2 regions of the Streptomyces sp. NPDC057617 genome follow, and region 2 is predicted to be linked to the other one. Evidence: riboswitches for the same ligand, from Rfam matches in the RefSeq annotation. Region 2 holds a riboswitch; the other holds the start of a gene.

Region 1 (3,794 bases), on a different contig from region 2:
GCCCTCTGCAACAGGTCAATCGGACGAGAATTCTGGGCATGGCTGAACACGCATAGCGACGAATTCGCTGCGTTCCCGGGCAAGTCGGGCCGGGCAAAGCGCACCTATAGCGCAAACAACACCAGGACTTTGCCCCCATGTTGTCGCGTTCTGATACACGCGCGGCAGGGGCGGCGGAGGGGCGTTCCCATACTCTATCGCGTTCAACCATAGAGAATGGCTCCCTCCGCTTGCTTCGCGGAGGGAGCCATCGGGGGACCATCGGGGGACCATCGGGGGAGCCGTCAGAACGAGCCGCACCGGCGGGGCATAGGGCTCCGGGGGCTCGGGGAGGCTCAGCCCCCGGCGACCGCGGGGATGATCGACACGCCCGCGCCCGCCGGGGTGACGGTCTCCAGGCCCTGCTCGAAACGGACATCGTCGTCGTTCACGTACACGTTCACAAAGCGGCGCAGCTTGCCCTGGTCGTCCAGGACGCGCGCGGCGATGCCGGGGTGGTTGGCCTCCAGGGACTGGATGACCTCGGAGAGGGTCGCCCCCTCGGCCGGGACCTCCGCCTGACCGCCGGTGTACGTACGGAGAATGGTGGGGATGCGGACATTGACGCTCATAGTGGTGTTCTGCCTTCCGTCTTCCGGCTTTCCGTAACGCCGGTAACGTCGTCGGGATTCAGCGGGCCAGGCCGGCTTCGCGGAACGCGTCCAGGCTCGGGCGGATCGTCGCGGTCGGCCCCGTCGTCGCCGCCACGGCGTCCAGGGTCTTCAGTCCGTCACCCGTGTTGAGGACCACGGTCGTCAGCGCCGGGTCGAGCAGACCGGCGTCGATCAGCTTCTTCGTCACACCGACCGTCACCCCGCCCGCGGTCTCCGCGAAGATCCCCTCGGTGCGCGCCAGCAGCTTGATCGCCTCGACGATCAGCTCGTCGTCGACGTCCTCGACCGCCCCGCCCGTACGCCGGGCGATGTCCAGGACGTACGGTCCGTCCGCCGGGTTGCCGATCGCCAGCGACTTGGCGATCGTGTCCGGCTTCTGCGGCCGTACGACATCGTGCCCGGCCTTGAACGCGGTGGACACCGGCGAACACCCCTCGGCCTGGGCGCCGAAGATCTTGTACGGCCTGTCCTCCACCAGCCCCAGCTTGATCAGCTCCTGGAGACCCTTGTCGATCTTCGTGAGCTGCGAGCCCGAGGCGACCGGGACGACGATCTGGTCGGGGATCCGCCAGCCGAGCTGCTCGCAGATCTCGTACGCGAGGGTCTTGGAGCCCTCGCCGTAGTACGGGCGGAGGTTGACGTTGACGAAGCCCCAGCCCTCGCCCAGCGGGTCGCCGATCAGCTCCGAGCAGAACCGGTTCACATCGTCGTACGTGCCCTCGATACCGACGAGTTCACCGCCGTACACCGCCGCCATGACGACCTTGCCCTGCTCCAGGTCGTGCGGGATGAACACGCAGGAGCGGAAGCCGGCGCGGGCTGCGGCGGCGCCGACCGCGCCGGCCAGATTGCCGGTGGAGGAGCAGGAGAGGGTGGTGAAGCCGAAGGCGCGGGCGGCCTCGACGGCGATGGCGACGACCCGGTCCTTGAAGGAGTGCGTCGGGTTGCCGGAGTCGTCCTTGACGTACAGGCCGCCGGTGACGCCCAGTTCGCGGGCGAGGTTGTCGGCCTTGACCAGCTTGGTGAAGCCGGGGTTGATGTTCGGCTTGCTCGCCACATCGGCGGGGACGGGCAGCAGCGGCGCGTACCGCCAGATGTTGTCCGGTCCTTCGGCGATGCGCTTCTTCAGCTCTTCGGGGGTGCCGCTCGGCAGGTCGTACGCGACTTCGAGCGGCCCGAAACAGCTCGCACAGGCGAAGATCGGCCCGAGTTGGAAGCGCTCTCCGCACTCGCGGCACGAGAGGGCGGCGGCGGGTCCGAGATCGACAGAGGCGTCGGCGTGGCGGACGGTCTGCACAGCCATGATGGCGAGGCCCTTTCTCCTCATCTTCCTTACGACGCATTTCGCCGCAAGACGGAATTGGCACCTTCCCCACCGTGACCTCGCGGTCGGCGGGAGGGTTGCCGGGACTTCAACGGGCCGTTCCCTCAGTCCCTCTGGATGAGCGCTATGGCGTCGGACCCCTGGTCCGGCGCGTTTTTTCACGAAACGACCCCGGCATGCGGTGGCCACTCGTGTTGTTCAAGACTGTAACCGAAGGAGCGGACGGTTGAGATAGTGGTCCGCACCGCGAGATGGATCACGTCGGCACGCGTGACCATGCATGAGCACGCGTGAAACGTATGGGCACGCGTGAGCATGCATGGGCGGGCATCGCACGACACTCACGACACGCACGACACGTCAGGGAGAGTACCGACCGTGCTGGAAGAGGTGGAACGCTGGCTGACCAGGCGCTCCTGGTCGGCGGCCGACCGTACGCTCGACCGGCTCCTGCTGGCGAAGGCCGCGCGCGGCACCACGGTGAGCGTGGTGCTGCCGGCGCTCGACGAAGAGGCGACGGTCGGCGGGATCGTGTCGGTGATCCGGCGTGAGCTGATGGAGCGGGCGCCGCTGGTCGACGAGCTGGTGGTGATCGACTCCGGCTCCACGGACCGTACGGCCGAGGTCGCGGCGGCGGCGGGCGCGCGGGTGGTGCACCGGGACGCGATCCTGCCGCGGCTGACCGCGCTGCCCGGCAAGGGCGAGGTGCTGTGGCGGTCGCTGCTGGTGACGAGCGGCGATGTGGTGTGTTTCGTGGACGCGGATCTGCGCCGGTTCTCGGCGGAGTTCGTGTCCGGGACGGTGGGGCCGCTGCTGACGGACACGGATGTGCAGTTCGTGAAGGCGATGTACGACCGTCCGCTGGATGAGAGCGCTCTCACCGGCAGCCGGGGCGGCCCGGCCGGTCAGGGCGGGCGGGTGACCGAGCTGGTGGCGCGCCCGCTGCTCAATCTGCACTGGCCCCGGCTGGCCGGGTTCGTCCAGCCGCTGGGCGGGGAGTACGCGGCGCGGCGCTCGCTGCTGGAGCGGCTGCCGTTCCCGGTCGGGTACGGCGTGGAGCTGGGGCTGCTGGTCGACGCGCTGCACACGGTGGGCCTGGACGCGCTGGGCCAGGTCGATGTGGGCGTACGGCTGCACCGCCACCAGGACGACCGGGCGCTGGGGCGGATGGCCGCGGCGATCTACCGTACGGCCCAACTGCGGCTGTCCCGCGCGCATTTGGTACGTCCGGAGCTGACGCAGTTCGACCGGGGCGAGGACGGGTTCGTACCGCGCACCTACTCCGTGGACACGGAGGAGCGGCCGCCGATGCGGGAGATCGCGGAGTACACGGCCGGACGCGCGGCGTAACCGCGCATCATCACATCAGTTGCTTACATTGCACCCTTATGAGGGCAAAAGATGTGATTATCAGCCGGGCAATCGGGGTGCTGGCCGGGACACTGGTCGCGCTCACACCGCTTGCGTCCGGACAGGCGCTGGCCGCGGACCAGCCGCCGGCGGACCGGGCAGGGGTATACGGCCCGGCACGGGAGGCCGTGGAGGGCGCGGTGCACGAACCGCTGGAAGGCCATCTCGCGGACACCGGCGGCGTGGCGGAGCGGCTGTGGCTGCTCGGCGGGGTGGCACTGGCGCTGACGGGCGCGGGGGCGGTGGCACTGGCGGCGACCCGCGGCCGCCGCTGAGCTTCGACGGGGCGGGGCCGGGCGGACCGGGCTCGACGGCAGCAGGCGCCTGACCTGGCTGCCTCTCCGACGGGGCGCACGCCACACCGTCCGTACGTTTGAGCGTTTACGGGACGGGCTAGGTTCGGCACA
Region 2 (3,794 bases):
GTCAGGACGAAGGACACCGTGGTCCAGAAGGCGCTGAAGGCGCCGAACATCGCTGCCTGGTAGAGGCCGCGGCGCAGCAGCGCCGGGTGGGTGCGAACCAGCCGGACGGTCGAGCGCAGCACGTGGTGGTACGGGATGGTGGTGGTCGGCGCCTGCCGCGGCAGCGCCACGCGCAGGGCCACGGCGAGCAGGGCCATGAGCCCGGCGGAGCCGAGGAAGACGACGCGCCAGTCGGTGAGGTCGGAGACCAGGCTGCTCAGGGTGCGGGAGAGCAGGATGCCGGTGAGCAGGCCGCTCATCACCCGGCCGACGATACGGCCGCGGGCATGGTCGGGGGCGAGGCCGGCGGCAAAGGGCACCAGTATCTGGGCGACGACCGAGGTGGCGCCGCTGACCAGCGACGCGATCAGCAGCATGGGGAAGCTGGTGGCGAGTCCCGCCGCCACGAGGGCGAGGGTCGTGATCGCCAGTAGGACCGCGATCAGGTTGCGCTTCTCCAGCCGGTCGCCGAGCGGGACCAGGAAGAGCATGCCGATCACATAGCCGACCTGGGTGAGTGTGATCAGTGCGCCGGTGGTGGCCGTGCTGGTGTGGAAGACACCGCTCAGCGAGGACAACAGGGGCTGCGCGTAGTACAGGTTGGCGACCGTCATTCCGGTGGCGACGGCCAGGAGCGCGACCAGCCATCCCGGCACGCCGTGCGGGGCCTCGGCGGTCGCGGGCCGGCGCGGACTCCGGACGTCGGGTGATGCGGACATGTGCACCTTCTTGGCGGGGAGAGCCGGTGGACCGGCTCGGACGGAAGCGCTGTGCGGTGGCCGGCAGTTTCTTCGGTGCCGTCACGCAGGTGTAAGCGTCGGTCCGCCCCTCGATGCTTCCTCATCACCCGCGATGGTTCGGGATTTCAGTCATCTCCATCGGAGATGAGCCGGGTGTACGTCCCGTTCGCCGGCGTCGGGGTGTCGTTCCAGCGCCGTCTCAACTGCCGGTCCCCGCCCAGATCTTGCCGCACCGCCTTCTTGACGGCCCACCGGAGCGCGCTCAGACTGTTGGGCGACGGTCACGATTGTCAGCGCTCGCCCGTGCGGAAGTTCCCGCTCGGGTGGGTCATCGGCCCCGGCCCGCTGGCAGGCAACCCTTCCACTGCGACGGGGTGCCCCGGGTGACGACCAGGTCCCGCCCGGTGGGTGGGGCAAGTGCGGTCTCGTTGTCTCGCGAGGCCCGATGGACGGGACGGGACCGGCGGAGATGGCCAGGACATCGCGGAAGAGCAGGAGCGCCTGCCGGACTTTCCGGCCGGTGCCGCTGCCGCGTCCGCGCCTGCTGACCAGGCGCCGCCACATCGATCTGCTGCGGCTCCGCAACGGCTGCTCCCCGGCTTCCTGAGCCGAACCCCTCCGCAATCGCGTTCCCGGGTCCGGGCGTTGTGCGCTGCCGCGCGCCGCCCGGCCCTCCTCCCATACGTACGGCCACCGGCGCCGAAGAAGCCACCGGGGCTCCACCGCAGCCATGGAGAGAGCCATGTCCGAGACCTTTGCCATGTCCGAGACCGCTGCCATGTCCGAGACCTTTGCGCAGACGTCCTTCCCGGCGGCGCTTCGCACCCCCCGCCCCGGCACGCCCGTGCGTTTCCGCGAGCGTATCGGCGCCGATCTGGGCGGTGGTTACTACCCGGCGGCGCACCGCTACCACCTGTATCTCTCGCTGGGCTGTCCGGGCTCGATGCGTATCTCGATCACTCTCGGCCTGCTCGGACTCAAGAACTCCGTCGGCACCACGCTCCTGCCCTCGCCGCCCGGCGCCCGCGACGCGCTCGCCGCGCTCCGTACGGCGTACGCGACCACCCGGCATCACTACGACGGTCCGCCGGCCGTGCCCGCGCTGTGCGACCTGTGGAGCGGGCGGGTCGTGAACAACCACACCCCCGACATCCTCGACGACCTCGCCCTCCGCTTCACCGACCAGGACAGCGCCGGTCTGCCCTGTCTGCGGCCCGCCGCCCTGGCCGCCGACATCGACGGCGTCCGTGAACTCCTCGGCGAGGACCCGGCCCCGGACCCGGCGCTGGAACTCCTGGAGCGTCAACTGGCCTCGCATCCTTATGTGTTGGGGGACACGCTCACGGCCGCGGATGTGGATCTGTGGGTGGCGCTCGTCCACCTGGACGCCGAAGCCCTGCGGCGCGTCGCCGCCGGTGACCGCCTCTGGTCGTACGTACGGCGGCTGGGCGCCCACCCGGCCTTCCACGGATTTCCGTGTACGGAGGGAGGTCGGGAACGCACGGAGGGAAATACGGAGGGAAATGGCGAACGTAGGGAGGGGGAGCGGGAATACAGCGGTGAGGATCTGTGTTCTTCGGAGAAGGACAAGGACTGTGCCGGGGACCAGAGCCGCGTCACGGTGCCGGTGGATCAGGAGTGCCGGCCTCAGGCCCTGGCTTGTTAGCGCGAGCCCGGGACGGCGCGGGCCGACCGGGATGGAGGTGACGGCAGTGCGGGGAGCCCCTCAGCGGCCCATGGTCACCACCGCCATGTACTCGCGGCGCCACATCGATCTCCAGCGCGTCGCCGCCGCGCTCTGTCCGGCGTACGAGTCCGTCGCCGCGCGGCACCGGGCCGCTTAGGCATTTCGCGCACCTGGCCCTCGCTGCTTGGCGCTCTTTGCCCGGCCCTCCTTTCTCTCTGTTTCGCTGACTCTCCACCTTCGACTCTCCACCTTCGCCCGGCTCTCCACCCCGACCGAGCACGGGCGCGGACGTCTTTCGGCATGCTCACAGGAAGCGGTGGCCCCATGCCCCGAGCATCACACGCACCCCTCCACCTGGCCGTCGCCCTCGACGGCGCCGGCTGGCATCCCGCGGCCTGGCGGGAGCCCGGCGCCCGGCCCGGTGAACTGTTCACCGGGCGGTACTGGACCGACCTGGTCACCGAGGCCGAGCGGGGTCTCCTGGACTTCGTGACCATCGACGACTCGCTGAGCCTCCAGACCTCCCGGTACGTCGAGCCGGACGAGCGCACCGATCAGGTACGGGGCCGGCTGGACGCGGTACTCATCGCCGCCCGGGTGGCGCCGCTGACCCGGAACATCGGGGTGATCCCGACCGCCGTCGTCACCCACACCGAGCCCTTCCACCTTTCGAAGGCGATCGCCACCCTGGATTATGTGAGTACCGGACGGGCCGGAATCCAGGTCAGGGTGTCCGGACGCGTCGACGAGGCCGCGCACTTCGGCCGCCGTACGGTGCCGGGCCTGCGGATCGAGGACCTGGCCACGGCAGCGGGGCAGCCGGCGGCGGGACAACCGGCATCTGGACGGTCAGCAGCGGAACGGCCCTGGGTGAAGGAGCTGTTCGACGAAGCCGCCGACTACGTCGAGGTGCTGCGCCGGCTCTGGGACAGCTGGGAGGACGACGCGGAGATCCGCGATGTCGCCACCGGCCGCTTCATCGACCGCGACAAGCTGCACTACATCGACTTCGAGGGCGCGCACTTCAGCGTGAAGGGCCCCTCGATCACCCCGCGCCCGCCCCAGGGACAGCCGCTCGTCGCCGCGCTCGCGCACGCGACCGTCCCGTACGAACTGGTCGCCCGCTCGGCCGACATCGGATTCGTCACCCCGGGCGACGCCGATGACGCCCGGGCCGTCCTGGCCGAGATCCGCGCGGCACAGGCCTCCGCCGGCCGCGCCGACGAGACCGTGCACGTCTTCGGCGACCTGGTGGTCTTCCTCGACGACGACCCCGGCGCCGCTGCGGACCGCAAGGCCCGCCTCGACGAACGTGCAGGCGCCGAGTA

Evidence for each region. A riboswitch is a leader RNA that binds a small molecule or an ion and turns the genes downstream of it on or off. The one in region 2 is predicted to bind S-adenosylmethionine.
Region 1: linked by a shared signal. The riboswitch ahead of thrC (threonine synthase) and the one ahead of ACFU9P_RS05165 (glutathione S-transferase C-terminal domain-containing protein) in region 2 are both predicted to bind S-adenosylmethionine.

The regions. Positions count from the first base shown of each region.
Region 1 covers NZ_JBHVGV010000011.1:146,688-150,481, forward strand. Annotated here, with positions in the region: gene ACFU9P_RS26055 (ubiquitin-like small modifier protein 1) at 336-611, opposite strand; gene thrC (threonine synthase) at 670-1,956, opposite strand; SAM riboswitch class I at 1,974-2,101, opposite strand; gene ACFU9P_RS26065 (glucosyl-3-phosphoglycerate synthase) at 2,356-3,327, shown strand; gene ACFU9P_RS26070 (hypothetical protein) at 3,366-3,662, shown strand; gene ACFU9P_RS26075 (trehalose-6-phosphate synthase) at 3,794-3,794, shown strand, end outside.
Region 2 covers NZ_JBHVGV010000001.1:1,190,979-1,194,772, reverse strand. Annotated here, with positions in the region: gene ACFU9P_RS05170 (MFS transporter) at 1-695, opposite strand, end outside; SAM riboswitch class IV at 1,059-1,205, shown strand; gene ACFU9P_RS05165 (glutathione S-transferase C-terminal domain-containing protein) at 1,522-2,445, shown strand; gene ACFU9P_RS05160 (putative leader peptide) at 2,492-2,623, shown strand; gene ACFU9P_RS05155 (LLM class flavin-dependent oxidoreductase) at 2,791-3,794, shown strand, end outside.